2 linked regions of the Mesorhizobium japonicum MAFF 303099 genome follow. The protein of the gene in region 1 interacts with the protein of each later gene in a pairwise test. Links are inferred from orthologs where the notes say so. Each region holds a gene or a part of one and is shown on either strand. Other genes may lie near its edges. The genes, in order: MAFF_RS02485 and ndk.

Region 1 (15,136 bases):
GGCCGTTGCGTCGATCGCTGCCTGTTCATTGCCGATCGCGAGCGGCTCGAGATAGGTGCCGTCAGCGAGGAAAACGCAGCAGTTTTCCGTTCCAAAGGGATGGATACCGGTCGGCGCGACGACGAAGCCCAGCGAAGTGAGCCGGGCTCGCGCCACCTCGAGGCTGCCGGTCGGCAGAACGAGATGGTCAAGCGGATGCGTGCCGGTGGTTGGTCTGTCGGTCATCGGGCGCGGTGTGCATCATTCCAACGAGCGGTTCAAGGCCGTTTCCGGTCGGCCGCCGCCGGGACTTGTCGGGATCCAGAACCGTGCCGGCAATCAGCTGCCGGCCACGACATCGGCGGAATAGCGCAGTTCGCGCAATGGTTTGACCTTGGCTGTGGTCTGCGCATAGAGCGGATGCGCCTTGTAGGCGGCCAGCGCCGCGTCATCGGGAAACTCAGCGTAGACGACGACATCAACTTCGTCCGACAGCGGGTCGACCTTGGTGTTCAACGTGACCTCGAAGAGACTGGAATGAGGAATGTTGCCGAGCACCAGCAGCCCCGTGCGCACTGCCTCCACATCCTCCTTGCGCCGCGCGCTGAAGAAAACGATATGCCGGATCAACCCCGCCTCCTCGATCTGAATGCCGGGGTCTTTTGTGACGGCGGTTTCCTCGCGTCAACCGTTCATGGCGCCACGCGTCCTTGCGACGCGCCCCAAACGGTGTGGGACCCGATCCGCGGCGACGGGCTCTCTTCGGGAGGGATATTCAGGCCTTGCCGGTGACGTAACGCACGACGTGGTTGAGCTCCCTGACCGAGATGTCGAGATACCGGCCCTGGTTGTAGAGACCGTCCCAGATCAGGAAGAACGCGATTGCCGCAATGACGATTACATAACGCATGGCTAAAGCTATCGCACATGCGCTGCGGCGGCCATAGACGTTTTTGATTGCGGACGGCAGCAACCTGACGCAAGGCGCGGATGTCGGACGCCACGTGGCACAGCCCAGCCAGAAGCCTGCCTCTTGAAGTTCCCCCTCATCACGTGGAAGATTGTGGCAGACATTCACTGGGAAGCACTGGGAGCTACCTGGACCAGGCAAGGCTTTCGAACCTGGCGAATGATCCAAGAGAACCGTGACCCGGCAATTTGCGCCGGCACCACGGAAGTCCAGGGGCATGAAATGGCAGACGGGGACCATCATAGCGTAGCGTCGGGCGAAGCGGTCAGGCTCGACGAGTTCAATTTCGCCGAGATCGTCAAGGGCCTGCCGGCCAAGGCGCGCATGGTGCTGTCGGCGGCGATGAACCTGCCGCGCGGTTCGCTCAAGGTCAGGATGCCGGATGGCCGCGCCGTTTTGGTTGGCGGCAAGGGACCCGGCCCGGACGCCGAGCTGGTGCTCAAGAACTGGCGCCTGCCAGGCCGCGCCTTTTCCGGCGGCACGATCGGCGTTGCCGAATCCTACATGGACGGCGATTGGGAAAGCCCTGACGTCACCAGCTTCCTGGAGTTGTTCGTGGTCAATTCGGCGATCGGCGAACGCGTCGCCGGCGGCGCCAGCTGGCTCATAAACACCGTCCAGCGCATCCGCCACTGGTTCAACGAGAACACACGCACCGGTTCGAAGCGCAACATCTCCGCGCATTACGATCTCGGCAACGCCTTCTACAGGGAGTGGCTCGATCCGAGCATGACCTATTCCTCGGCGCTCTACGCGAATGGCGCCAACGACCTCGAAAGCGCCCAGGCCGCCAAATATCGGGCGCTGGCCAGGGATACGGGTATCGGCGGAAAGGATCATGTGCTGGAGATCGGCTGCGGCTGGGGCGGTTTTGCCGAATTCGCGGCACGCGAGATCGGCTGCCGCGTGACGGGGCTGACGATCAGCCGCGAACAGCACGATTTCGCCAAGGCACGCATCGCCAAGGCCGGGCTTGCCGACAAGGTCGACATCAAGCTGCAGGATTACCGCGACGAAACAGGGACTTACGACCGCATCGCCTCGATCGAGATGTTCGAAGCGGTCGGCGAGAAATATTGGCCGGTGTTCTTCTCGAAGATGAAGTCCTGCCTGAGGCCCGGCGGCACTGCGGGCCTGCAGATCATCACCATCAACGAGGCCGCCTACGACACCTATCGCGCCCGGCCGGACTTCATTCAGCGCTACGTGTTTCCGGGCGGCATGCTGCCGACACCGTCGATCCTGAAGTCGCTCGGCAAAGACCATGGCCTCGCGCATCTGCGTGAGCGCGTGTTTCCCGATGACTATGCGCGCACGCTCGCCGAATGGCGCAACCGCTTCTGGGGATCCTGGGAGAAGATCGTGCCGCTCGGCTTCGACGATCGCTTCAAGAAGCTCTGGGAGTTCTACCTGCACTATTGCGAGGCCGGTTTCCGCGCCAGCTACATCGATGTGCGGCAAGTGGTCTACAAGGCGTAAGCCGGCACACTCATCGATCTCACCGCCAGTGGCCAGCCTTGTTGGGATCCGCTGACTTAAATTGTGAGGTACGCCCAAGGCGGCCGATCGCAACCTCTTGATGCGAATGTGATGAAACCGAGATCACGCATCGATCGTTCTGACGCACCAATGCCCCGCGCCCAACCCAACGCCGAGCGCCTCTGATCATAGGAGGCTTCCTTGAAGCGAACTTTCACCGCCCTTGCCATCCTGTTTGCCGCCATATCCGCTGCCGAAGCACGGCGCATAACCCCCCACCGACCGTCATGAACGACCCGCTGGGCCACAGCATCAGCCCGACCGTGACGCCTGGTGCGAGCGATCTCATCGACAACACGCCAACCTCGACCATCCACGAGGTGCACGCTCCGAATGGTATGTCGCCCTTGACCGTGCCCAGCGACCCGACCGGTACGTCCCTCGAGCCGACACTGCCGGTCAGCCCGCCAGCTCCCGCGACGGCCTTGCCGCTGACGCCGGCGAACTGATGCCGTGCGATGCGGATCAGAGAAGGATGCGATACTTTGCGAACCCCGCTTCGCCCTCGCCCGCCGGCTCGATCATCAGCGACTTCACATCGGCGATGAAGTCCTTTGCCTTGACGCCTGTCTCGAATACGACGCTGGTTCCCGGCAGCGGTCCGAACGACCAGTTGCCGTCGGCCGACGGGTTGATCGTGCCCTGGCTCACAATGTAGCGAACGATGACGTCGCGGTTGGTGTCCGGCGCCTCATAGATGATCTTCGAGGCATTGATGTCGGGGAAATTGCCGCCGCCGCCGGCCCGGTAATTGTTGGTCGCGACGACGAATTTCTGATTGGGATCAATCGGTTTGCCGCCGAACATCAAGTCGACGATGCGGTTGGCGCCGGCATTCGCCACCCCACCCTTGGCATCGTATTTCGGCGGCTGCGACAGATCTATCTTGTAGGAGACGCCGTCGATGACGTCGAAATTGTAGGACGGGAAATCGGTGTTGATGAGTGCCTGGTCAGCCTTCCCTGCCTCGATCCTGTTGAAGATGCCGGCCGACATTTCCAGCCATTCCTTGACCTGCGCTCCGGTGATTTCGACGGCGCGCACGGTGTTGGGATAGAGATAGAGGTCGGCGACGTTCTTGATGGCGATGTCGCCCGCCGGCACGTCGGTGTAGTAGTCGGCGCCGTTGCGCCCGCCCGCCTTGAAGGGAGCGGCGGCCGACAGCAGCGGCACGTCCTTCCACTGCGTGCTCTTGAGAATATCCTTCAGATACCAGGTCTGCGCCTGGCTGACGACCTGCACCGACGGATCGTCGGCGACCAGCGCGAAATAGGAATAGAGCGGCGCGGAGGTCTTGCCGACCGGACGGCGCACATAGGCCAGGGTCGCCTGGTGGTCCTGCTCGAGGGCGGCGATGATGCGCTTGTCGTCGGAAACCGTCGGCTTGGCCTTGTTGTCGACGCGCTCGAAGATCGGCCGCGCCTCGGAAGTCGCGGAGACGACCTTCCATTTCGATCCGTCACGCTCGAGCATCAGGTCGATCAGCCCCATATGCGAGCCCCAGAAACCGCCCATCACGGCGGGCTTGCCCTGCAGCGTGCCTTTCTGCGTGTCGACGCCTTCGAGCGACTGAAAGTCCTTCTTGCCGGGGAACACCAGATGCTGGTGGCCGGTGAAAACCGCATCGATGCCATCGACGCCGGCAACAAAGAACGAGGCGTTCTCCATCATGTCGCCCTGCTTCACATCGATGCCGGAGTGCGAGAGCGCGATGACGATGTCGGCGCCCTCTTCCTTCATCTGTGGCACCCAGGCCGTGGCCGCCTCGACGATGTCGCGCGTCTTGACGTTGCCTTCGAGATTCTTGAGGTCCCAGACCATGATCTGCGGCGGTACGAAGCCGATAATGCCGATCCGGATCGGCTGCTCGGCACCCGAACCGTCCTTGATCTTCCTGTCGAGGATCACGTAGGGCTTGAGATAGAGCTTGTCGTCGCGCGGGTTGGCGGCAAGCTCGGTGCCGCGGATCAGATTGGCGCAGACGAAGGGGAAATTGGCGCCGGCCAGCACCTTGTCCAGGAAAGACAAGCCATAGTTGAACTCGTGGTTGCCGAGTGTCGAGCACTCGTAGCCCAGCAGGTTCATGCCTTTCATGACCGGATGCAGATCGCCGTCCTTCAGGCCTTTCTCGTAGGCGATGTAGTCGCCCATCGGGTTGCCTTGCAGCAGGTCGCCATTGTCGATCAGCATCGAATTGACGGCTTCCTTGCGCACCGCGTCGATCAGCGATGCAGTGCGCGACAGACCCATCGTGTCGTTGGCTTTGTCGGCGTAGTAATCGTAAGGCAGAACGTTCACATGGATGTCGGTGGTTTCCATGATCCGAAGATGCGCCTGGTTGGCCTGCGCCCGGGCGGAGAAGGGATGAAGCACGATCAGCGCCCCTGTGGCTGCGGCGCCAGCGAGGAAACCGCGGCGGGAGACGGGATGGAGCAGTTGCGACATGTTTTCTCCTCATTGACAAGCTGACACGCCCTGCCCCGAGGCGAACTTCGCGCCGAAATCAGCTCAAGTCCACTCAAGAAGTCGCGCGCATCCGCACATCAATCCATCAGCTAGAGATGACGGGCGGATGAATGGGACAGTGAAGAAAAGTCAGGTCTTGTCGTCGTCGCCCTGGGTGATCAGCCGGGCGCTGCGCTGGCCGGTGACGTAGATCCACAGCCAGCTCAGGGAAACCGCAAGCCGGTTGCGGAAACCGATCAGGAAATAGATGTGCGCGATGCCCCACAGCCACCAGGCGAGCCAGCCCGTGAGCTTGATCCAGCCGAAATCGATCGCGGCGGCGCGTTTGCCGATCGTCGCCAGATCGCCGGCATGTTTGTAGTGAAATGGCCGCGCGGTGTTGTCACCGCCGAGCCTGGCCTTGATGGTCGCGGCGACGTGGCGGCCCTCCTGCTTGGCGGAAGGCGCCACGCCGGGCACCGGCCGTCCATCGGGCCGCAGCACAAGGGCTGCGTCGCCGATGACAAAAATCTCCGGGCTGCCGGGCACGCCGAGGTCAGGCTCGACGAGCACCCTGCCCGCACGGTCCGCCTTCGCGCCCAGCCATTCGGCTGCGGGCGAAGCCGCAACGCCGGCTGCCCACAGGATCGTTCGGGCTGCCAACTGCTTGTCGCCAAACACGACACCTTCGGCGTCGCAGCGCGTGACGGCCCGGCCGAGTTCGACCGTCACGCCGAGCCGCTCGAGCGCCTTGCTGGCGTAGTCGGAGAGTTTTGGCGCGAAATTGGCCAGGATGCGATCACCGGCCTCGATCAGCACCACGCGTGTTTGCCGCGTGTCGATGTTGCGGAACTCGCCGCGCAGCGTGTCGTGCGCCAGCTCGACGATAGTGCCGGCCAGTTCCACGCCGGTCGGCCCACCGCCGACGATTGCAATAGTCAGCAGCGCCTCGCGTTTGGCGGGATCGGTTTCCCGCTCGGCCTGCTCGAAGGCCAGGAGAATGCGCCGCCGAATGGTGGTGGCGTCCTCCAGCGTCTTCAGGCCGGGCGCGAAAGGCTCCCATTCGTCATGGCCGAAATAGGCATGGCGGGCGCCAGTGGCGAGCACCAGCGTGTCATAGGCGACGGCGCTGCCGTCATCGAGCAGCACGCGTTTGCCGGCACGGTCGACGCCGGTGACATTGGCCAGCAGCGTCGTCACGTCCTTGCGCTTGCGCAAGAGATGGCGGATCGGCCAGGCAACCTCGGAGGTCGCCAGCGCGGTCGTCGCCACCTGGTAGAGCAGCGGCTGGAAAAGGTGGTGGTTGCGCTTGTCGATCATGGTGATGCGCACCGGCTGTCCAGCCAGCGCGTGGGTGAGTTCGAGGCCGCCGAACCCCGCGCCGACGACAACAACATGATGGCTGGCCTGGTTCATCTCATTCACCCTGATGGCAAGATGCCTGTCCCGGATGTAGGTATTTTTGTGCAATGCAACAACAGAAGGAAGTACCCGGGACTCGCCGTCCCATGTCGTGACTGCACAAGTTGTATCGTGTAGCGAGGTATAGCGTCATCGGACACGCTAAGAGGTGGCACATGGCCAACGATCATGACGACCAGGGTCCGGCACAGTATGCCTCGCCTCCCTGCTTCATGCACGAGCTCGATCCGGAATTCCGGGCGCCGCTATCCGACTGGACCGATGTGCGGCGCTGGCGCAAGGCCGAGCGCGAGCGGTTGATCGGAGCCCGCCTTGCTGTTTCGGCCGACGCGCGAGCAGCCATGTCGCAGCGCATCGCCGAAGGGCTCGACACGATCATCGGTGAAATCCGCGGCCGCATGGTCAGCCTTTACTGGCCGTTTCGCGGCGAACCGGATTTGCGACCATGGATGGCGTCCATCAACGAGCACGGCGGCCGCACGGCGTTGCCCATCGTCGTCGAGAAAGGGCACCCCCTGATCTTCCGTGCCTACAAACCGGGCGACCGATTGGAAAAGGGCGTCTGGAACATACCGATTCCGGCCGAGGGCGATCCGGTGCTGCCGGACATCGTGATCGCGCCGATCGTCGGCATTGATCCGGCAAATTATCGCCTGGGCTATGGCGGCGGCTTCTTCGACCGCACGCTGGCCGCCATGCCGTTCAAGCCACTGGTCATCGGCGTCGGCTACGAACTGCAGCGCATCGCCACCATCTGTCCGCAGCCGCACGACATTCCGATGGATCGAATTGTCACTGAAGCCTGAAGCCTGTCGAGAGCAAGGTCAGGCCGGCAAACTCAAGCCATCTCCGGCTTCATCCCCATGGCGGTGCGGTCGACGATTTCGCGCAAGGCGAAGGACGAGTTGATCTTGGTCACATGCGGCATGGCCGACAGCCATTCCTTGTGGATGCGCTCATAGTCGACCAGGTCTTTCGCCGCGATGCGCAGGATGTAGTCGTATTCGCCCGACATCAGGTGGCAGGACAAGACATTGGGGCAACGCTTGATCGCTGCTTCGAAATCCGACAGCGTCTTCTCGAATTGGCCCGACAGCGATATATGCACGATCGCCGTCATCTGATGACCGAGTGCGGCATTGGACAGCCGGGCATGGTAGCCGCGGATAGTGCCGGATTTTTCCAAATTATCGAGCCGGCGCGAACAGGCCGACTGCGACAGGCCAACCTTCTCGGCGAGCGCGGCATTGGGTATCCTGCCATCCTTCTGCAAAGTCTCGAGAATGGCGATATCGATCCTGTCGAGCGGCATTTTTCGTGAATCCTGCGAATATCCTGCTATTTTACGCAAGGATTATCGAAACCGGCCTGCACACGCAAGCGCATTCGCAAACACTTGCGAGCCGATTCATGGTTCACTCCGACAATACAGGGAGTGAGCCCAAAAGGGCCCGGATCAGGAGAAGAAAATGCGCGTCGGCTGCCCCAAGGAAATCAAGAACCACGAATATCGCGTCGGCCTCACGCCAGGCTCGGTCCGCGAATATGTGGCGCACGGCCACGAAGTGCTGGTCGAGGCCGGCGCAGGCGCCGGCATCGGCGCCGATGACAACGCCTATCGCGCCGCCGGCGCCACCATCGCCAAGACCGCCGCCGACGTGTTCGCCAAGTCGGACATGATCGTCAAGGTCAAGGAGCCGCAGCCCAATGAGTGGGTTCAACTGCGCGACGGCCAGATCCTGTACACCTACCTTCATCTGGCTCCGGATCCGGAACAGACCAAGGGCCTACTCGCTTCGGGCGTCACGGCGATCGCCTACGAAACCGTCACCGACGATCGCGGCGGCCTGCCGCTGCTCGCACCGATGTCGGAAGTCGCCGGCCGGCTGTCGATCCAGGCCGGCGCCACGGCGCTGCAGAAGGCCAATGGCGGCCGCGGCGTGCTGCTCGGCGGCGTGCCCGGCGTGCTGCCCGGCAAGGTCACCGTGCTCGGCGGCGGCGTCGTCGGCCTGCACGCGGCCCGCATGGCCGCCGGCCTTGGCGCCGACGTCACCATCATCGACCGCTCGATCCCGCGACTGCGCCAACTCGACGACCTCTTTGCCGGCCGTGTGCACACCCGCTACTCCACCGTCGAAGCGCTCGAGGAAGAATGCTTCTCGGCCGACATCGTCGTCGGCGCTGTGCTGATCCCTGGCGCTGCAGCGCCCAAGCTCGTCACCCGCGAAATGCTGTCGGGCATGAAGAAGGGCTCGGTGCTGGTCGACGTCGCCATCGACCAGGGCGGCTGCTTCGAGACCTCGCATGCGACGACTCACGCCGAGCCGACCTACGAAGTCGATGGCGTCATCCACTATTGCGTCGCTAACATGCCAGGTGCCGTGCCGGTCACCTCGGCCCACGCCCTTAACAACGCCACGCTGCACTACGGCCTGCAGCTCGCCGACAAGGGCCTCAAGGCGCTGGTCGACGACCATCATTTGCGCAACGGCCTCAATGTCCACAAGGGCAAGATCACCAACCGCGCGGTCGCCGAAGCGCTCGGCTACGAGCTGGTCGAGCCGAAAGCAGTTCTCGCGGCCTGATACACCCAGAAAAAGTCAATTTGCTGTTGTTGCCCGCCGGTCCACTCCGGCGGGCTTTTTATTGGCCTTTCTAGGCGACAAGCCTGGTTACTCGGCAGATCGGTATCAGCTGCAGAGGTAGGTTGCCCAAGACTGTTGCATATTTGTCATTCCTAGTCTGGCCGACTCCCTGCTAGAGACATCGTGGGTTTATTGATTGGGGGTTTGGGCTATGTTTCTTCGCGTTTCTGCGAAATCTTTTCTGTTGGGCGCCGTTTCTGCTGTGGCTTTAATGTCTGCAGCCCAAGCGGCTGACGTTGTGCAGCCTGTCGAAGCATCCGGTTTCAACTGGAGCGGTGCTTATATCGGCATCGGTGGTGGATTTGGCGCCAGTGTGCACAAGTTCAGCGTTGCGCCGATTATCGACTTCAATGGCATCGGCGGCAACGGCGTATTCGGCGAACTGACCGCCGGCTACGACTATATGGTCTCCGATCGTTTCCTCCTGGGCGGGTTCATTGACGCCAACGGCGGAAACATCGGCCCGTCGATCAGCATTCCAGGTGCCGATATCGACCTGACCAATTCTTACGGTTTCGACGTCGGCCTGCGCGCTGGCTATCTCCTTAACCCCGATACGCTCGGCTATGTGCTCGGCGGTTACAGCTGGCAGCATTTCAAGCTCGATGGATCGGGCTTTGCCGAGGGCTTGAATTTCACCCAGAATCGCAGCGGCTATGTGCTCGGCGTCGGCATGGAAACCGTACTGCGTGGCAACTGGACGTTGAAGACCGAGTACCGTTACGCGGCCTATGGTGACAAGTCGGTTATTGATTTTGGGGGCGGTTCTCTGAACGTGGAACCGTCCACCCATACCTTCCATATCGCCGCCAACTATCGCTTCGGCGCTCAGAACGGTGGCGGCGCTTCATTTGCGGCCCCGACCTACAACTGGACCGGCTTCTACGTTGGTGGCGCGCTTGGCGCCGGCACGGCGGTTCACGACCTTGGCGTCGACCTTGGTGGCGGCGCTCTCGATCTCAACGGCATTGGCAGCGAAGGCGTGCTCGGCGAAGCCAGCATTGGTTATGACTACGATTTCGGCAGCTGGGTTGCCGGTGTACAGCTCGATGCCAGCTATTCTGGAATTCGCTCCAAACTCGACATCCCTGGCGGCTCGATCAAACTCGACAACGATTATGGCTTCGATGCTTTGGCCCGCGTTGGCGCCAAGGTCAACGAATCGACCCTGGCCTATGTCATCGGCGGCTACAGCTACCAGCATTTCGACCTGCACGCTTCGGATCCGGTCGGCGATATCATCGATTGGAACAAGAGTGGCTTCACGGTGGGTGGCGGCCTCGAAACGGCGGTATCCAGCAACATGACCGTGGGTCTTGAATATCGCTATTCGCAGTTCGGCAAGAAGGACTTCTCGTCCGAATTCGGTGCTCCGGATGGTACGCTGACCGACAAAGCTTCGTTCCAGACCGTGCGCATCGGCGCGAAGTACAAGTTCAACTAAGAAGCCCTCCAGACAAAAGTTGCGGCCCGTCGGCCTGGCCGGCGGGCTTTTTCTTTGCCCGGAACACTCTTTTTGCGCATGCAGGCAAACAAAAAAGCGGAGCCAAAGCCCCGCTTCCTCGATATCGAGATTGCCGCCGGTTCATCCGCGGTCGGCCAATCGATCGACACTCGCTTTCTACCGCATCTATGCGACGGGAGTACGACAGGCTTCTTGACCGCAATCCCCTGCGAGTCAGGCCCGTTCAATCCGGCACTGATAGCAGTTGTTGCGCGCCGAGCGGACATGCACATAGGCAATGTCGTGGCGTTCGAACAAAGTCTCGGCCCGCGCAGCGATTGCTCCGGTTGGAATGACTCCACCGCTGCCGTAGACGATGCGGTCATCCCTGCCATAGCCGCGCACGATATAGTCGGGGCTTTCGAGGACCTCGGGAAGCGCTTCGGTCTCGGCAGCACGCTCGCACTCTTCCGCATGCAGAAAGATCGGCCCGGTTTCGGCATAGGGCTGAAGCTCCGGAAAGGGGCGGTAGGCAAGAATGAGATAGGCATCGCCGGCGGCGATGTTCTTCAGGCAATGCCGGCAAGGCATGCCGTCGCCATCGGAAATCCGCCGCTCTGGCGTCTGGCTGTAAGCATCGGGACCGCCGCGCTGCAGCGCCCTGACATGTTCGGTGGGTAGCGCTTTGAACTGAATGGCCATGGTGAAAACCTCCGGTTTGTTGACCGGAAATTATGCGCTCGGGTCCATGCTTCCCACCCGATTCTTGCCAAGGGATCGAGGTCCGATGCGATGTTGGCGATCAGTCCCCCGGACCAAGGCACCAGCGATAACGCCAAATCGTCTAAATAAGCCGGCTAACCAGATTGGAGATCACCGAATGAAATAGTCGAAGCGTCGCAATGTCACCCTGCGATTCTGCCAGTTTTCGTTCTGCGTCGGCATGAGCAGGAACTCCTCGCCGCAGCCAACGGTCTCCAGGGCATAGCCGGGTACACCGAATTCGCGCACCAGCGTGCCTTTCAACGAAGGGCCTGTTGTTCGGACAGGACCTGGTTCGACTGGAAGGAGCCGACTGCGTCGGTGTGTCCTTCGATCAGCACGCGCGCCGGGATCGCGGCGCAGGATGCGTTGCAGTGCATCGGCGATATTCTCGATCTTGTCGTATTGCGAACTGGAAATAGCTGCCAAGCCGAAGCCGAAATTGATCGACTGGATGTCGATCGAGCGCGCCATACGGCGCAAATCCGGCCGGCGCTTGAATTCGCGGATGGTGACGCGCTCGTTCGGCCGCAGCTTCACTCGCGGCGCCGCCTCGAGCTTGCGCTCGATCGTCGCGGTCGAGGGGGTCGTCGCCTAGGCGGCGGCAAGGCTCGGCATGGCAATCGCGGCGATCAGAGCGGCGGCCAGTGTACGGCGTGTTCTCCTTCGGCCTCGGCCGCATTGACGATGCGGGCAAGATGCCAAAGGCAGGCTGAAGCGCCGATGAACGGCCGGTTCAGGTTCCGGCCGATGTCACGGGCGCATGACGCTGGCCGAGCGCTCGGCGAAAGGCAGCGGATGCACGACCTCTTTCTTCTGCGCGACCGGCTTGAAGCCGAGCTTCTGGTAGAGCGGCAGAGCCGCCGGATGGTCCAGCGTGCAGGTCTGCACCGTCACCCGTTTCGGCCCATGCGACCAGGCGGCTGAAATCGCCGAGCCCAGGAACCATCGGCCAATACCTTGCCCGGTAGCATGTTCCATCATGCCGAAATAGGCGAGTTCGACTTCATCAGGCAGATGCGGCTTGAGGTCAAAGAAGCCGGCTGGCGCACCGTCGAGGTAGAGCACCCTGATGTCGCGGTCCTCACGGTGGATGCCGGCCGAAAGCTCCTCATCGTCCAGCCTGAGAACATTCACCCAATGCCATTTGCGCCCGACCCGGTCCATCAAATAGCGATAGAAATGCAAGGGGATGTCCTTGGTCTTCAGCAACGCAACCTGGCGGTTGTAGGGCACTGGCGGGGAGACGGCGGGAGGGGCATCCATTTCGAGAAAAGTCACCGTGACTTCAATGTCCTGCAGCACACCGTTTTCCATCGCGTTCATTCCTTGCCGGTCTTAGCGGGACCGGGCGTCGCGGGGCCGGTCACGACAGGCGTGTCGGAGAGCCCGCCCCATTCCGTCCATGAGCCGTCATAGAGCCTGTTGTCGGTGTGGCCAAGCGTCTCCAGCGCCAGCGTAACCACCGCGGCGGTGACACCGGAGCCGCAAGATGTGACGACGGGCTTCGACAGGTCAATGCCGGCCTCCTCGATCACCTTGCGCAAACGGTCCTTCGACAACAGCATGCCGTTTTCCGACAGGGCGGAGTACGGTACGTTGCGCGCTCCCGGCATATGGCCGGAGCGGATACCCGCGCGGGGCTCGGGCTCGGCGCCGGTGAAGCGGCCGGGTCCACGGGCGTCGGCAATCTGGCTGGCGCTGGTCTCGACGATCCGGCGCATGTCGGCGAGGCTGGCGACGCGGCCGGCGTCGAAATCGGCATGGAACACGCTTGGCGCGATCTTCGTCGGCTCGGCCGTTACCGGCCGGCCGGCCGTTTTCCAGGCGTCGAATCCGCCATCCAGGATATAGGTCTGGAAAACACCCATAATGCGGAACATCCACCATGCCCGGGGTGCCGAGAAAAAGCCGGGACCATCATAGACGACAATGGTGTCATCGGCGGACACGCCCATCGAACCAACATATTGCGCGAAATGCTGAGGCGAAGGCAGCGTGTGCGGCAAAGCAGCGTCGGGATCCGACACCGCGTCCTGATCCAGGAAACGGGCGCCCGGGATGTGCGCTGCATTATATTCGGCGCGCGCGTCGCGCTTTTGCGCCGGCAGGTACCAGGATGCGTCCACGATGGTCAGGCCGGGCTCGCCCAGGCGCGCCTGCAGCCAGTCCGCATCGACGGTGAAAGGACTGTCCTGGGCCATTCTGGTTCTCTCTATCCCGGGTAAGCAAGTGTTGCGTGTTCAGGCTGCCGGCATCGGGCCGAAGCGGATGCGGAAGCGCCTGTTCTCGCGGCCCTTCTTCTCGATCTTGCCGATGTGGATTTCGCCGATCTCGCCGGTGCTTTTCACATGTGTGCCACCACAGGGCTGGCTATCGACCGCGCCATTCTCACCAATGCAAACCAGGCGTATCTTGCCGGTGCCGACCGGCGGCCGGACATTTTTTGACTTCACCAGGCCGGGGTTAGCGGCGAGTTCCTCATCGCTGATCAGCCTGGTGAAAATCGGATGATTGGCGCGCACCAGATCCATCAGGCTCGCGGTCACCTCTTCTTTCGAGAAGCTGGCGTCCGGAATGTCGAAATCTACACGGCTATCGTCCTCGGAAACCGCCGCACCGGTGATTGGAAACGGACAAACGACGGTAAGCAGATGGCAAGCCGCGTGCATGCGCATCAACAGGTGCCGACGTTCCCAGTCGATGGCGAGTTTGACCTTCTCGCCAACCGCCAGGGCCGCCTGCTGCGGCGCCGGTACGTGGATGATCTCGTCCTTGGTCTCACCTGTGATGGTGGCGGCAATGGCGATGCGGCTGCCGTCGGCACGTTCGAGATGGCCGGTATCGCCCGGCTGGCCACCCGAGGTGGCGTAGAAGATCGTCCGATCGAAAATGATGCCGCCACGATCATTGACGGCAGCAACCGCCGCATCCGCCGTGGCGAGATAGGCATCGTCGCGAAACAACGCTTCCGTCTTGTGCGCCATCATTCGACCTTTTCGAAAGGCACCGAAATCTTGCTCTGCAGTTCCATCCACCCCGGCACCGGGAGATTCTTCTCGCGCAGGAATTCCGGATTGAACAGCTTCGACTGGTAGCGCGTGCCGTAGTCGCAAAGAATGGTCACGATGGTGTGGCCGGGGCCTAATTCCCTGGCGAGCCGGATGGCGCCGGCAATGTTGATGCCGGTCGAGCCGCCGACGCACAGGCCCTCTTCCTGGATCAGGTCGAAGACGATCGGAAGCGCGTCCTCGTCCTTGATCTGGAACGAGAAATCCGGCGTGAACCCTTCTAGATTGGCGGTGATGCGCCCCTGCCCGATGCCTTCGGTGATCGAGCTGCCTTCGGACTTCAACTCGCCGCTGGTGTAAAAGCTGTAGAGGGCGGCACCAAGCGGGTCGGCGAGCGCGATTTTCACATCCTTGCTCTTGGCCTTCAGCCCGAAAGCGACGCCGGCCAGCGTGCCGCCTGAACCCACCGCCGAGACGAAACCGTCAACCTTGCCGCCGGTCTGTGCCCAGATTTCCTCCGCCGTGGTGCGGATATGCCCATCGCGGTTGGCGACATTGTCGAACTGATTGGCCCAGATGGCGCCGTTGGACTCGGTCCTCGCCATCTGCTCGGCCAGCCGTCCCGACAGTTTCACGTAATTGTTGGGGTTCTTGTAGGGCACGGCCGGCACCTCGATCAGCTCGGCGCCGAGTAGCCGGATCGTGTCCTTCTTTTCCTGGCTCTGCGTATCGGGAATGACGATGACCGTGCGATAACCCAGCGCCTTGGCGACCAGCGTCAGCCCGATGCCCGTATTGCCTGCCGTTCCCTCGACGATGACGCCGCCCGGCTTCAATAGGCCGCGCCGTTCGGCGTCGCGGATGATGAAAAGCCCGGCGCGATCCTTGACTGATTGCCCCGGATTCATGAATTCGGCCT
Region 2 (15,069 bases), 6.3 Mb from region 1 along the record:
ATCGATGTACAAGGCCCAACAATAGCCGGCACCGGTGCGGGCGTCACCAAATGGAGCGGCGCCCTTCCCAAGGACGGCGACTACATCATCGTGGTCGTAGGGACGCGCGGCAATGTTGATTGCGATCTAAAGGTTTCGATCCACCGAGCAATTCCAGGAAAAGCGTGAACATCTTGTCCAGAACAAGCGCACTGCGCTTTCCCTTTGCTTCAAAATAAGCATTGCAGCAGTTCATGTTTCACTTAAACGGTGAACTGCTCCAGATTTTTTTCTTTAGAACGCGGCACCCAAATTGCGCCGCTCACATCGACACGGCAGCACGATTGCACCAGGCAATCGTGCTGCGACTTGCGCAGAACAAAGCGACCGGGCCTTTCAGGAGGCCGCCCGCTCAGGCCTTTGCCTTGCCTTTCTTTGCCACGGCGGCCGGCGCTGCTGCCGGTTTGCGGCCAAGCCCTGTCGACTTTGCCAGCGCCGACCGGGTCGCCGAGTAATTCGGGGCAACCATCGGGTAATCCGGTGGCAGGCCCCATTTGGCCCGATAGTCGTCCGGGCTCAAACCATAGTCTGTCCTGAGGTGTCGCTTGAGCGACTTGAACTTCTTTCCGTCCTCCAGGCAGATGATGTAGTCGGGAAACACCGACTTTTTCGGGTTGACGGCCGGAACCAGGCTCGGGCTTTCCACGACGACCGCGCCAGCCAGCTTCCGAACCGATGCACTGACGCTGGCAATCAGGTCAGGCAGGCCAGAAGCCGGGAGTGGATTGTTGCCGACATAAGCCGAGACAATATCGGCCGTTAGCTCTATAACGGTCTTATCCTCGATATTTGACAATTCTTTCATCCTATTTGCGAGAAAGTCATCCACCCCAGCGAAGACTTTCGTCGATGTATCTCTTTAACCGCGTCCCCCAGCGGGTCGCCAAGCGCCAAAACGAATCAAGACTTGGCGTCAACTATTTTTATGGGAAATCGACGCCGCGCAAATTAGAAAATCTAATACTTGGAAGCGGCAGACTTGGTCGTCCGGGCATCCGCCAATATCTCAAGAATACGCCGCCAACGGGCACAGCGCCCGAAATCCTTCTGCTCAATCGCCTTTTCAGCCTTCATCGCCGCGTAAAGCGGTGCCTCGGCGCCAAATTCCTTGATCAGCCAATGCGCTTCCTGCCTAGCGAGACGTTCATTGTCGTCAAACATAGTCTTGCGCCTCCGAGCGCTCCAGACCGACCGCGATACAACTGCCGATGACGAGGACAGCGCCGGCAATGGCGGTCGTCGTCAACTGTTCCCCGGACAGCGTCAGCAGCAATGTCGACGCAATCGGCGTGAGATAGGCGACGACCGCGACCTTGCCGCTGCCTTCAAGCTTCAAGGCGCGCGACCAGAAGTAATAACCCAGCCCCATCGGGCCGGCGCCGAGATAGAGCCCGAGGGCCAGATCCATGCCGGCGGGCCAGGCGACGCCTTCGCCAGCGGACCATAGAAGCGCCAAGGCGACGCCGACCAGCGATGAAGGTAGCAGCAGGCGATCGGGCGAAGTGGCGAGCCGTCCCACCATCACCGAATAGAACGCCATGCACAGCGCAGACCCGAATGCGGCGAAATAGCCGACGAGATCGCCTTGGAACCAGTTGTTCTCACGCCCTCCCGAAATCACCAGCGCGACGCCGACAAACCCAAGGACCGCGGCAAGACCCAGCAAGGCCGGACGCCGGGGATTGTCGAAGGCGATCACCGCCGCGGCGACCATCAAGGGCCAGGTGTAGGCCACGAGATTGGCTTCGATCACCGGCATCGAGGCGAAGGCGATGTATTGCAGCACCATGGTGCCGACCAGACCGATGATGCCGACGGCAAGCGCTGCGACCGCGGCCCGGGGCGCGACCGATGGAGCCGCCTCACGGCTCATGAACCGGATCAAGGCGAAGACCAGTGCAGCTCCCGCAAATTGCAGGAACTGCACTTGCGATACCGGATGGGTTGCCAGCAGGGATTTGCCGACCAAGGCATTGGTCGACCACAAAGCCACCGCGCCGGCAGCAAAGACAAGCGCGGATATCGAACTTGATCCATGCCGAAACAATCGGCCTGGGGCTCTATCCCTGTGTTGGACCATGATCTCGTCCGAAGACCGGCTCCCACTTCTCGGGATCATGGTTGACTACCATGATCCCCTGGCTCCGCCCGAAACCTGTGTTTCGGAGGCCGGAGCGGGCGTCGGATGCTCCGCCTCGAACCGGCGATAGGCCGGCAACTGGTTGGTCCAGACATCTTCGGCCAATTCGTTGACCCACTCGCGGTCGTGATCATTGTCGGCGGCGAGATAGAACATGCGGTTGTCGTCGACATAGGGCTTGGCCACCGAACGCTGGTTGAGCACCAGGGTGACGCGCTCGCCGTACTGGATCGGGGCGGTGCGATGCAGCACGCCAAGAAACTGTCCGAGTGTCGCGTAGTTCATCTTGTGATCGATGCGCATGATGCGGTTGCGCGGGATCTCGCGGCCGGATTCGAGGATGGCGCGGCCGGTCTCGGAATCGTCGCAATAGATTTCGAGATGGCCCCCGACCAGCGGATTGCTGATCGACAAAGGAATAAGCTCGGTGACCGGAACGCCGTCGCAATGCCATTCGACGGCGCCGTCCCTGGGATTCATGAAGGTGACGGTCGAACCGACGATCGACAGCGGATAGGGCTCCAGCTTCGTGCCCATCATGTCGGACAGCCGCTCCAGGCGCAGCTTGTCGTGCAGCAACTCCTTGATTTCGGGGATGAAACGGTCGGCGCCGGTGATGAAGGTCAGGTCGAGGTGCTTGTGCACGGCATGACTGTCCTTGAGCTTCAGCGCGGCCTCCTCGATTGCGGCGAGCAGTGCCGGGTCATAGCCATGCAGATACTGTGCAACGCCGAAACTCGACACTTTCCAGGCGGTTTCGTGGCCGATAATGGCCTCACGGCTCATCGCATAGCGCAGTTCGGGTATGGTATGTGCGTTCATTGTACTTCTCCAAGTGGGGGGCAAACACTTAGTTAACAGTCGATTGAATTAGCCCCCCCTGTAAAATTAGGAATGCTGGTGCTAGTGTAAGCCCAGCTTAAGGTCGAAGCCCGTGCGTTTGCTCAGTCAGGTCAACCTCAATTCGCTGAAAATCGTGGAGAGTGCTGCGCGCCACGGGAATTTCACGCGAGCCGGCGAGGAACAGTTCATCACCGCTTCAGCGGTCAGCCAGCGCGTCAAGAGCCTGGAAGACCAGCTGCGCTTCAAGATTTTCCAGCGCGGCGGCAATGCGGTGTCGCTGACGCCGGAAGGCGAGACCTATGTCTCGCGCGTTCGCGAGGCGCTGGAGCGGATCGTCGCCGCTAGCATGGAAGCGACCGGACAATCGCAGGAACATGTGCTGAAGATATCCGTGCTGCCGACCTTCGCCGCGCGCTGGCTGTTTCCGCGCCTGCCGGAGTTCCAGCGGCGATATCCCGATATCGTGATGCGGGTTTCGACCTCCTACGCGACGCATGAGTTCTCGACCTCCGATTTCGACCTCGAAATCCGCTATGGCGACGGCCATTTCAACGGGCTGCCATCCGATCTGCTGTTTCGGGAAGACCTGACACCGGTGTGCAGCCGCAAATTGTTCCATGAGGTTCTCGGCGACAAGCCGGTGTCCAAGGTGGAGCCGGACGATCTCAGGCACTTCACGCTTCTGCATTCCGACACCTGCACCCAGAACTGGCAATCCTGGCTTGGTTTCGCCGGCGCCAGCTTCGTGCTCAGCGAAACCAAAAGCATCTATTTCGACTCGTGCATGATGTCCTACGAGGCGGCCAATGCAGGAATGGGCTTTGCCGTGGCCAACCGTGCCTATATGGCCAGCGACATTCGCGCCGAAAAGCTGGTCGCTCCCTTTGCCGTCCACCATCCCAATAGCGCCGGCTGGTATTTCGTGTCTCCCCACAAGTGCCTTGCCGCACGCAAGGTTCTGCTGTTCAAACAATGGGTCATGGCGGAAGCGGCTTTGACGCAACGCCAATTGGACAGTGAAATCCGCGACCTGGCTACCGAAGCTGTCTGAAATTGCCGAATGGCCTGACGTGAAGGCCATGCTTCTGCAGAAGATGCGGCGATAGTCGGCGCGGGCCGCTTACCTGGATCAGGCGAAAGCCCTGCCCTCTTCGGTACGCTGGAAATGCGCCAGATCGAGCAGCACGGAAGGACGGCCCAGAACCGTCAGGATCATATGCGCCTGGCCGCGATGATGGGTCTGGTCGTTGAAGACATGCGCCAGCGCAGGCGCAAGGCGCTGCGAGACGGTGCGCATATCCGACAGCGTCATATAGGTGAAGCGGCCCGACAGCGCCTTGTCGCTCAAGCCGGAAAGCCAGTCGATGATCCGCCGGTCCTCCGCCTCGCGCGCCGTCCTCAGCTTGGGAAAGGCCCGATGCAGTATGGCGTCCAGTGCCGTCGGCGCGTCGCCCTCGCCGGTGAAGCGCTTCATCCAGATGCGATCGGCGGCAAGCAGATGGTTGAGGGTGCCCATCAGCGAGCCGAAGAAGGCGCCGACATCGCGATTGAATTCCTCGTCATCGAGGTCCGCGGCGGCATCATAGATGCGGCCATTGGCCCATTGATTATACGCCGCAAACATCATGAAGTGCTGTTTCATCTTTTCTCCCGCCCCCCCGTTTCGGGGTGTCGCGAGCGATACCTAGACCGCAAAGAGACCCGCGCCAATGACCATTCTGCTTTATGAGCTCGTCGGGCGTGACGCGAGCCGTCCGTTCAGTCCGCATTGCTGGAAGGCGACGATGGCGCTGGCCCACAAGGGGCTTGATATCTCGACCGCGCCGACGCGTTTTCTCGAGGTGCCCACCATCGAGGGCGGCGCTTCGAAAACCGTTCCGGTGATCCGCGACGGCGACAAGGTCGTCATCGATTCCTTCGCCATCGCGCTCTATCTCGAGGACGCCTATCCGGACCGGCCGACGCTGTTTGGCGGCGAAGGCGGCAAGACGATGGCGCGCTTCATCGAGCGCTGGTCGCAATTGACCATCCACCCCTACGTCACCACCGCAGCACTCATCGACCTCCATGGCATGCAGGACGACGAGAACGCCGTGTATTTCCGACAGAGCCGGGAGCAGCGCTTCGGTAGGCAGTTGGAAGATGTCGTCGCGGCGCGCGATGCCGGCCTGGCGGCGTTTCGGGCTTCGCTCGAGCCGCTGCGTTCGACGCTGGGTTATCAGCCTTTCATCGGCGGCGCTGCGCCGCTGTTTGCGGACTATATCGTCTTCGGCGCGCTGCAATGGGCACGCATCGCAACGCCCTACCAGCTGCTTGAAGACAGCGACGTCGTGGCGCAATGGTTCGCCCGCTGCCTCGATCTGCATGGCGGGCTGGGACGAAAGGTTGCCGCGGCGGCCTGACGGCCGCAAGCGCCTGCCCTGCCCGCATGGCAGGTTGGCGCGCCGTCAATCCGTGGCGAAAATCAGCGGCGGGATAGCGGGCCTACCTACTTGGCCGCCTTCTTTGGCTTGCTGGTCTTCGGTTTGCTGGCTTTCGCGGCAGCTTTTTCTTCCTTGGGAGCGGCTTTGGCCTTACTGACGCCGGCTGCCTTCTTGGCCGGCTTCTTGGCCGCCGGCTTGCCCGCATCCTCCCGAGCGATGTCGGCTGCCGCCTGGTGCCAATGGCGTTCGTGGTGACCGGCCGGCTGCCCCTCTTCCTGCCAGATCTGATGTGCGCGGTTGCGAATGCGCTCCTGACGATCGTCTGCCATGGTCATGTTGTCTCCATTCGGGCCGACTTCAGCGCGGCGCCGACACGTGACTATAGCAAGCAAAATGTTGCTGTGCAGCCATCTGATGTCGTCTCCCTGCTCGCGCTCCGGGCGTTCGCTTCGCGGACCGCTCCTCACCCCTTGGCAATGGGCCGGGCGGCTTGTATAGAGCCCGCCACTCTCAATTCCATTCTCAGACAAGGACGACCCATGGCGCTCGAACGCACCTTTTCCATGATCAAGCCGGACGCTACCCGGCGCAACCTCACCGGCGCCATCACCAAGATGCTGGAAGACGCCGGCCTGCGCGTCATCGCTTCGCGCCGCGTCTGGATGAGCCGCCGTGAGGCGGAAGGTTTCTACGCCGTCCACAAGGACCGCCCTTTCTTCGGCGAACTGGTCGAGTTCATGTCGTCGGCTCCGACGATCGTCCAGGTGCTGGAAGGCGAGAACGCCATTGCCAGGAACCGCGAAGTGATGGGCGCCACCAACCCGGCCAACGCCGCCGAAGGCACCATCCGCAAAGTGCACGCGCTGTCGATCGGCGAGAATTCGGTGCACGGCTCCGACGCGCCGGAAACCGCGGCGCAGGAGATCAAGTACTGGTTCTCGGACACCGAGATCGTCGGCTGAGCCGATATCATCAAGTCTGATGTGGAAAAGGCCGGCGCTTCGCCGGCCTTTTCATTTGGCGATCAGCTCGCGGCGCTGAAGCGCAGGATTTCGCGGCCGTTCTTGTCCGATATGGTGAGCTTGCCGGCATCGACCTTGTAGGACGCCGCCTTGGCCAAAGCATCGAACAAGGCCTTTTCCTCGGCCATCGCCTCAGGCGCGCAGGCCTTGTAGGTCGAGCCGATGTCGCTGATCGCAATCGCCTGGCCATCGATTTTCGCGGTGGCGAAATAAGTGTTGCAGGGGCCGCTGCCGCCGGCCTTGCCGGCCTCGCTGACCCTGAACGTCGCCTGCGGCGCGGTGATGGCGCCGATGCCATCGACATAATCGACCACCCAGAGCTGACCAAAGACGGAGGCCGTCGGCTCGGTACCTGACGCCACCATCTTCAGCATGATGGTCTGCGGCGTGTCGGTCAGCGGGTCGAGCTGATGGCGCACATCGGAAATGAACATCAACTTGCCGTCAACGGTGATCCGCGCCTGCAGCGCATAGGTCATCTGCGACCGGATCACCGACGGATCGAATTTGATCTCGAAGCTGATCGGCACCTGGCCAGCCGGCTTGATAGTCTGCTCGCCGATGATCTTGGCCGGTGCATCGGCCAGCGAGACATCGGCAAGCTGGACCGAAAGCACGGCGCTGGGCGGCAGGGCGATGCGCTCGCGATAGATCACCTCGCCCCTCACCGCCTTTTCAGCGGCCACGGACAGTTCCGGCACCGCCAGGACGCTGACGACCAGAGGCACGAAACCGAAGACGAAGAACTCCGCGAGCCTGCTCAGCATGACCACCTCCCTTGCCCCAGGCTGCCAGTGCCCGGGCTGCCAGTGCCCTGGCCGCCGATGCCCTGGGCTGATCAACCTCACGCAATTGGCCAAAGGATTGCGGTCAATACATGGCTGCGACGGGATTTATTCGGACGATGACTTCCAGCGCTTTGCCGCCTGGGTGTCGGTTTCCTTGGCCTCGACCCAGCCACCTTCGGAACCATCGGTGCGATGCTCCTTCTTCCAGAAGGGCGCGCGCGATTTGAGGTAATCCATGAGAAAGTTCGCCGCCTCGAACGCGGCTTGGCGATGGGCCGAGGCGGCCACCACCAGCACGATGTTTTCGCCCGGACGAATCTTGCCATGGCGGTGGATGACGGTGAGGCCTTGCAGCGGCCAGCGCTCAACCGCCTCGGCGGCGATACGGCCGATCTCGGCCTCCGCCATGCCGGGATAATGTTCGAGCTCCAGTGCCGAGAGCGCGCCCTGCTCATCGCGGCAGAGGCCGGAGAAAGAAACCACCGCGCCAACGTCCGCGCGGCCTTGGGTCAGCGCAGCGATCTCGGCGGCGACGTCGAAATCCTGGCGCTGGATGCGCACGGTCGGCGCCAGGACGGCCGACATGGGTGTCAGCCTCCGGTCATCGGCGGGAACAGCGCGATCTCGCGCGCGCCCGCTATCTTTTCGCGGTGGTCGACATGTTCTTGGTTGATGGCAACGCGGATCACGTCGGGATATTGCAGCGCATGTTCGTAGCCCTCGCCGCGCGATTGCAGCCAGCGCAAGAGGTCGGCGACGGTCTCGATGTCGGCGGGCAATTCGACGTCTTCCTCTGACGTGCCGATCCGTTCGCGCACCCAGGCAAAATAGATGAGGCGGGTCGTCATTTCACTCGTCCATGATGTGCTTGAGGCCGGCGCGGAAATAGTCGTAGCCGGTGTAGAGCGTGACGAGTGCGGCTATCCACAGCAAAACGAGGCCGGTCTGCGTCGTCAGCGGGAAGATCTTGTCGCCGGCCGGTCCCGCCAGCAGGAAGGCGATGGCGACCATCTGGATAGTGGTCTTCCACTTGGCAAGCTGCGTCACCGGCACCGAGACCTTGAGCGCCGCCAGATATTCGCGCAGGCCAGAAACCAGGATCTCGCGGCACAGGATGATGATGGCCGCCCACAGCGACCAGCCGGCAATGCCGGCATGGCGATCGGTGTCGGCCGCCAGCAGCAAAAGGCAGGTCGCGACCAGTAGCTTGTCGGCGATCGGGTCGAGCATCTTGCCGATGTTGGAGGTTTGCTGCCAGGCGCGCGCAAAATAGCCGTCGAAATAATCGGTGACGGACGCCAGCAGGAAAATGACCAGCGCCGACCAGCGGGCGAAGTCGCTCGATTTCAGATGACCTTCGAGAAAAAAGCACAGCACCACCAGCGGCACCGCGATGATGCGGGCGTAGGTCAGCATGTTGGGCAGGTTGAACGCGCGCTGGGCCATGTCTGGTGGACTCTTTCTGCCTGCGTACTCAAATCAGAAGCCAATGTAGGGGGTCAACAGGCCAGATTCGACTGACCAGCGGAAAGTGCCGAATTTTCAACTTTCGTGGAAATGATTGTAGACCAGTTTGGCGACCTGTTCGGAAATACCGTCGACTTTCCTCAGATCCTCGATCGCGGCACGGCTGACGGCCTTGGCGGTGCCGAATGCCAGCAGCAGCGCCCGCTTGCGGCCGGGGCCGATGCCGGCGATCTCGTCGAGCGGGCTCTTGACCATCTCCTTCTTGCGCCGCGCCCGGTGCGAGCCGATGGCGAAGCGATGGACCTCGTCGCGCAGCCGCTGGACGAAATAGAGAACAGGGTCGCGCACCGGCAGCGAAAAAGAATCCCTGCCCTTGACGAAAAAGCGCTCGCGGCCGGCATCGCGGTCCTGGCCCTTGGCGATGCCGATCGCCACGACGCGGTCCTCAATGCCGAGATCGGCGAGAATCTTGCGCACCGCCGTCATCTGGCCCTGGCCGCCATCGATCAAGATGACGTCGGGCCAGGCTGGGAAGCTGCCGGAGATGTCGTCTTCGATATCATCACCCGCTTCCGCCGAGGCCGCGTCGTTGGGCGCGACATCGCCATGCTCCTTGAGCAGTCGCGAAAAGCGCCGCTCCATCACCTCGCGCATCATGCCGAAATCGTCGCCCGGCGTGATCTCGGTCGAGCGGATGTTGAATTTCCGGTACTGGTTTTTCACAAACCCTTCCGGCCCCGCGACAACCATGGCGCCGACGGCATTGGTACCCATGATGTGCGAGTTGTCGTAGACCTCGATGCGCACCGGTGGCTTGGCCAGGCCGAAGGTCTCGGCGAAACCGGCAAGCAACCGTCCTTGCGTCGAGGTTTCGGCCAGCCTGCGGCCCAACGCCTCACGGGCGTTCTGCAAGGCATTGTCGGTCAGGTCCTTCTTCTCGCCGCGCTGCGGCACAGAGATCGTAACCTTGCGGCCAGCGCGGGTGGACAGCGCCTCGCCCAGCAATTCCTGGTCCTCGACGCCGCGCGACAGCAGAATGTTCCGCGGCGTCGGCTTGTCGTCGTAGAACTGCGCCAGGAACGAGCCCAATACCTCGGCCGCTTCCAGGGCCGGATCGGCTTTCGGGAAATAGGCGCGGTTGCCCCAGTTCTGGCCAGTGCGGAAGAAGAACACCTGGATGCAGACCTGGCCGCCTTCCTGATGGATGGCGAAGACATCGGCCTCGTCGACGGTCGCGGGATTGATGCCCTGATGGCTCTGCACATGCGACAGGGCGGCCAGCCGGTCGCGATAGATGGCGGCACGTTCGAAATCGAGGTCCTCGGAGGCCTGCTGCATGGCGGCCGAAATCTCGGTCTTCACCTTCTGGCTGCGGCCGGACAAAAAATCCTTCGCCTCGGCGACCAGTTCGGCATAGCCCTCATGCGAGATTTCGCCGGTGCAGGGGCCGGCGCAGCGCTTGATCTGATAGAGCAGGCATGGCCGGGTGCGGTTTTCGTAGAACGAGTTGGTGCAGCTGCGCAGCAGGAAGGCGCGCTGCAGCGAATTGATGGTGCGGCCGACGGCGCCGGCCGAGGCAAAGGGGCCGAAATAATCGCCCTTTCGCGACCGCGCGCCACGATGCTTGTAGATGCCGGGCGAGACATGGTCGCCAGTCAAAAGGATATAGGGGAACGACTTGTCGTCGCGCATCAGCACGTTGAATCGCGGCCGCAGGCGCTTGATAAGATTGGCTTCGAGCAGCAGCGCCTCGATCTCGGTGCGGGTGACGACGAATTCCATCGTCGACGTCTCGCGCACCATGCGGCCGATACGGTTGGTGTGGAACCGGCCTTGCGCGTAGTTAGTGACGCGCTTCTTCAGGCTGCGCGCCTTGCCGACATAGAGCACGTCGCCTGCGGCGTTCATCATGCGGTAGACGCCGGGCGCGTTGGGCAGCCGCTTGACCAAGGTCTGGATCACCTCGGCGCCGACCATGCCTTCGGCATCCCCGGCATGCGGCGTCCAGTCGATGGCCGTGAAGGCGACATCCGGACCTGTCGGTTCGACGATCTCCTCCAGCGCCTCATCCTCAAGGTCGATTTCGGGAGGCAGGTCATCGGCCCCGCCACGCGGCTTGTTCTTTTGGTCTAAAGGACTCATTCCGTCATGCCTGTCACATCGGGCGTCTGCCATGCAAGATGCTGGCCGCCATCGAGCGCGATCATCTGACCGGTGACCGAGCGCGCATCCCAGAGATAGCGGATGGTGGCGCCGAATTCCGGCAATTCCGGGCCGCGCTTCAGGATCAGGCCAGCGAGCTGTGCGTCAAAATCGGAATCGTCCTGGCGCACATTCTTCAGTGTCGGGCCAGGACCGATCGCGTTGACACGAATGCGCGGGCCGAGCGCCTGCGCCAGCATCTGCGTCTGGGTCCACAAAGCCGACTTCGACAGCGCGTAGGAGAAGTAGCGTGGCGTCGGGCGCCAGACGCGCTGATCGATGATGTTGACGATCAGCCCCTCGCGCCCTTCGGGCAAGGCGCGGGCGAAATTCCGCGCCAACAGCGCCGGCGTTTTCACGTGGATGGCAAAGTGGCGGTCCCAGGCCTGCCAATCGAAATCCTCGATCGAATCATCGACGAAAAGCGAAGCATTGTTGACCAGCAGCGAGATCGGCCCCAACGCGGCCTCCGCCTGACCAACGAGGCCGGCGACAGCATTCGTGTCGGTCAAGTCCGCCCCAACCACGGTGGCGCGGCCGCCAGACTGGTTGATCCCCGCCGCCAAGGCATCCGCCTCGCCCTGCGAGCGATTGGCGTGGATGGCGACGGCAAAACCATGGCCGGCGAGGTCTTCGACAATTGCCTTGCCGATCCGTTTCGCCCCGCCCGTCACCAGGGCCGCGGCAGTGGCTTTGCTCATCTGCTGTCAATCCTCAATTTCGGCCCGAAAACACGACGCCGACGAAATATGGCCCGGCATGCGTTAAACGGCATTCGCACTTGGGGCAGCATTGTGGCGAAACGCCCGGTTCGGCATGCCGACTCGTCTCGGAGTCGGAACCGCCGGAAGCAATATAGGACGCTGGACTCCTTGCACCAAGCGGTGTGCAGCGCAGCATGAAATGGCTGCTGACATTTCGCTGTTGCGAAGATGCAACGTCAAGGTTCCGCCTCATTCGCGCCGGGTAATGACCCAAGTTCAGGTTCGCTTCAGCCGCATTTTGACACGACATTTGGAACCGACGAACGCCAGATCCGTTTCACCCCCCGGACGGGTTGATGGCGATCGTGAGAAACAAGCCTGTGTCCTGTGGCTTAAGGAGTAAAGAACAATGCAAGCCAATCTCAAATTCGCACGGCCGCTGGCCGTTGCGCTCGGGCTCTTCGCCCTCGGTGGTACTGCCTATGCCGCAGACGTCGTCCAGGAAGAGCCCCCGGCACCCGCACCGGTTGCCGAACTGCCTGTCGCATCCTGGGCCGGCCCCTATGCTGGTCTTAACGTTGGCTACGGCTTCAGCGGCCGTACCAAGGAGAAGGATTTCGACGTTTCGACCGACACCAAGGGTTTCGTCGGCAGCGTCTTCGGCGGCTATCAGTGGCAGCAGGAGAACTTCGTGTACGGCGGTGAAGCCGAACTCGGCTACAACGGCGTCAAGGGCGACGATAACGGCATCAATTCCAAGGCCGGCTTCGAAGGCTCGCTGCGTGCCCGTCTCGGCTACGCCGTGACCCCGGAAATCCTGCTCTATGGCACCGGCGGTCTCGCCGGCAGAAGCCTGAAGGTGGAAGACACCGTCCTCGGCGTCAGCGACCGCGCCACGATGCTCGGCTGGACCGCCGGCGTCGGCACCGACATCAAGCTGACCGACAACGTCTTCGGCCGTGTCGAGTATCGCTATACCGACTTCGGCAGCAAGAGCTTCGACGGTATCGGCAAGGTCAAGGCCACCGACAACCGCGTCACCTTCGGCGTCGGTATGAAGTTCTAAGTCGTTCAAGCCACGACACGAAAAAGCCGGGCCTCGCGCCCGGCTTTTTTATTGCCTGTACTCCCCCGACCCTTCTCCCCTTGTGGGGCAGGAGAAGCCGCAAAATAGCCGTTGCACGCTTCTAGGCTTGAAAACTGCATGGCGAACCTGCAAGCGCGGGCTTCGCTGCCGTCTCGGCGCCTCGCCCGGACCTCAGAGCGTTTCAGCACTCGGTTGGACCGATGGCCTTTCCTGGAAACTGTCACGGGGTCGGGATCGACGGCAACGGGTCGAGCGACTTCGCCCCGCGAGAAAATCGGCTGGGCGACCGGCTCACGCACGCCGCTTTGCGACCTTGGCTGGCTTCGATTTCGGCGGCAGCGTCTCGACGAAGGTCAGCGCGCGATCGAGCCAACCTGCGAGATCCGTTTCAGTCATTGTGCCTTCCGGCGCGACATGGACGTAGCCCTCCATCGAACGCCCGCCCATCTCCATCGGTCGCGCATGGGGACGCAAGGCCGCCTCTGCATGCGCGGCCTTGCCGACGCGGACCAACAGCCCGCGCTTCGAGGTTCCGATCAGCATGTTGCCGTTGAGCATGAAGCAGGTGCCGCCGAACATCTTCTGTTCGGTGAAGGCGCGCTGACCAAGGGCGGCGCGCAGGCGCTCGACCATGGGATCGGAGGCCACGCTGGTTTTGGTGACGGACTTCGCGATGCTCGACACTCCGCAATTGTGTGGCTACAGGCAAGCACGGAAGCAGGCAGCGGTTCAAGGTGGAGAGTGAGGTGCGCGCTGTCACGCTGGCCTTCGCCAATCGCCAACGTTGAACGCGTTACGTTACGCCGGCACCGCCGGCTTCAGCTCTGGGAATTTTTCGTCGAAACGCGCCGCCCAGCGGGTCAGCCGGCCACGGCCCTTCTCCCATTTTCCGGCAAAGCGCAGTGCGAGATAGCCAAGGCAGGCGCGCAGCGCCATCTGACCGGCGGTGATCTTCTTCGGCAGTTTCGGCGGGTTGGCGTTGAGCAGATCGAGCGCGGCGGTGATCTTCGCCCATTGCCGGTCGAGCCAGGGCTGATAGACCATCTCGTCGGGCCGGGTGCGGCGCTCATAAACCATCGACAGCGCGCAATCGCAGATACCGTCGGCCAGCGCCTCCAGCACTTCCGCTTCCAGCCGCTTGTCGGGATTGCGCGGGAACAACGCGTTCTTCGAAATCCGGTTGAGGTGCTGGGTGATGGCGCGGCTGTCGTGAATAGATCGGCCATCGTCGAGCACCAGCACCGGGATCTTGCCGAGCGGATTGGCGCCGATCAGTTCGGCCGGCTTGTCCTCGGTCTTAACCGGCACCAGATCGATCGCGACCCCGGCATAGGCCGCGGCCATCCTTACCTTGGAGCTGTAGGGAGAGGTGGACGCATAGAGCAGCTTCGGCATGATCGGCTTCCTGTTTGCAGGCGCCCAGTGTCGACTGGACAGGCGCTTGCGATCAACCGCCAGAGCGCGAAAAAACAGCAGCCAGAAACCGCTTGCGGTTTCCGCTCCAGACATCACGGACAAGCCTGCAGACTGGTACGCTGGAACCACGAGCGAGCGACGACGGCAGGTTGACGGGATTCAAACCTGCATTCGCATCTCACGAACCCAGGCATCGCACCCGGGCCTTCGCCGGCCGCGGCAAAGCAGACAATCCAAAGGGCGAGCGAGGCAGCCAACCGGCGCCTCGCTTTGCTTGCCCCCTAGGTCCCATCCCCGATGTTCAGCCCTCAGGGCTGAACCCGCTGCCGGACAGCTTCGATCCAGAGCGTCAGAGCGTCCTTGCGGATACGCGACGCCCCAACGACCGGTCTACTTCTTGGCCGGAGCCTTCGCCTTCGCAGGCGCTGCCTTGGCCTTCGGCGCGGCGGCTTTCTTCACCGCGGGCTTCGTCGCGGCCGCTGCTGCCTTCGCGGCCGGCTTTGCCGCTGCTTTCGCTGCCGGCTTTGCCGCTGCCTTCGCGGCGGGCTTTGCCGCGGCCTTGGCGGGCGCTGCTTTCTTGGCCGCGGGTTTTGCCGCTGCCTTGGCCGCAGGCTTCTTCGCAGGTGCTGCCTTAGCCGCCGGCTTTGCCGCGGCCTTGGCGGGCGCTGCTTTCTTCACTGCGGGCTTTGCCGCAGCCTTGGCCGCCGCCGGCTTCTTGGCCGGTGCTGCCTTGGCCGCGGGCTTTGCCGCCGCCTTCGCAGGCGCTGCTTTCTTCACTGCTGTTGCGGCCTTCGCCGCGACTGCCTTTGCGGGTGCTTTCTTTGCCGGTACCTTGGATGCCGGCGCTTTAGATGACTGCTTAGCCATGTCATGCCCCTTCACGTTGTGCCGTTGGCCGTGAATGACCCCGGCGCGCAATGCATATCTGACTCGCGGCT

What was found.
Region 2: the proteins of MAFF_RS02485 (region 1) and ndk interact in binary tests that used the Escherichia coli proteins (3 or more experiments, as listed by UniProt). The link is inferred for Mesorhizobium japonicum MAFF 303099 from one-to-one orthologs.

The regions. Positions count from the first base shown.
Region 1 is NC_002678.2:249,694-264,829, reverse strand. What follows is about bases 5,474-8,335. They hold MAFF_RS02485 (5-formyltetrahydrofolate cyclo-ligase), read left to right. Parts: upstream 5,474-6,510; coding sequence 6,511-7,161; downstream 7,162-8,335. Other genes in these bases: ald (alanine dehydrogenase), read left to right, coding at 7,825-8,335; MAFF_RS02480 (Lrp/AsnC family transcriptional regulator), read right to left, coding at 7,194-7,667; MAFF_RS02490 (NAD(P)/FAD-dependent oxidoreductase), read right to left, coding at 5,474-6,349. Outside these bases: MAFF_RS02520 (VOC family protein), read right to left, coding at 1-225; MAFF_RS02515 (Dabb family protein), read right to left, coding at 319-609; MAFF_RS41120 (hypothetical protein), read right to left, coding at 755-889; MAFF_RS02505 (SAM-dependent methyltransferase), read left to right, coding at 1,172-2,428; MAFF_RS02500 (hypothetical protein), read left to right, coding at 2,716-2,937; MAFF_RS02495 (bifunctional 2',3'-cyclic-nucleotide 2'-phosphodiesterase/3'-nucleotidase), read right to left, coding at 2,954-4,933; more of MAFF_RS02490, read right to left, coding at 5,084-5,473; more of ald, read left to right, coding at 8,336-8,940; MAFF_RS02470 (outer membrane protein), read left to right, coding at 9,152-10,444; MAFF_RS02465 (DUF1203 domain-containing protein), read right to left, coding at 10,679-11,146; MAFF_RS02455 (GNAT family N-acetyltransferase), read right to left, coding at 11,960-12,523; sseA (3-mercaptopyruvate sulfurtransferase), read right to left, coding at 12,529-13,410; MAFF_RS02445 (alanyl-tRNA editing protein), read right to left, coding at 13,450-14,193; MAFF_RS02440 (cysteine synthase A), read right to left, coding at 14,193-15,136. UniProt on the Escherichia coli protein: Involved in the removal of 5-formyltetrahydrofolate.
Region 2 is NC_002678.2:6,531,298-6,546,366, reverse strand. What follows is about bases 4,901-7,695. They hold ndk (nucleoside-diphosphate kinase), read left to right. Parts: upstream 4,901-5,984; coding sequence 5,985-6,407; downstream 6,408-7,695. Other genes in these bases: MAFF_RS32175 (molybdenum cofactor biosynthesis protein MoaE), read right to left, coding at 7,361-7,695; MAFF_RS32180 (YbaY family lipoprotein), read right to left, coding at 6,470-7,234; MAFF_RS32190 (DUF2934 domain-containing protein), read right to left, coding at 5,511-5,780; MAFF_RS32195 (glutathione S-transferase family protein), read left to right, coding at 4,901-5,424. Also shown: MAFF_RS32225 (MucR family transcriptional regulator), read right to left, coding at 392-844; MAFF_RS32220 (hypothetical protein), read right to left, coding at 997-1,200; MAFF_RS32215 (DMT family transporter), read right to left, coding at 1,193-2,119; MAFF_RS39835 (hypothetical protein), read right to left, coding at 2,165-3,001; MAFF_RS32205 (LysR substrate-binding domain-containing protein), read left to right, coding at 3,114-4,073; MAFF_RS32200 (DinB family protein), read right to left, coding at 4,152-4,664; more of MAFF_RS32195, read left to right, coding at 4,732-4,900; more of MAFF_RS32175, read right to left, coding at 7,696-7,840; moaD (molybdopterin converting factor subunit 1), read right to left, coding at 7,846-8,103; pgsA (CDP-diacylglycerol--glycerol-3-phosphate 3-phosphatidyltransferase), read right to left, coding at 8,105-8,701; excinuclease ABC subunit UvrC, read right to left, coding at 8,798-10,864; MAFF_RS32155 (SDR family oxidoreductase), read right to left, coding at 10,861-11,625; MAFF_RS32150 (outer membrane protein), read left to right, coding at 12,038-12,694; MAFF_RS32145 (TfoX/Sxy family protein), read right to left, coding at 13,007-13,399; MAFF_RS32140 (glutathione S-transferase), read right to left, coding at 13,514-14,110; MAFF_RS38470 (hypothetical protein), read right to left, coding at 14,522-14,908. UniProt on the Escherichia coli protein: Major role in the synthesis of nucleoside triphosphates other than ATP. The ATP gamma phosphate is transferred to the NDP beta phosphate via a ping-pong mechanism, using a phosphorylated active-site intermediate.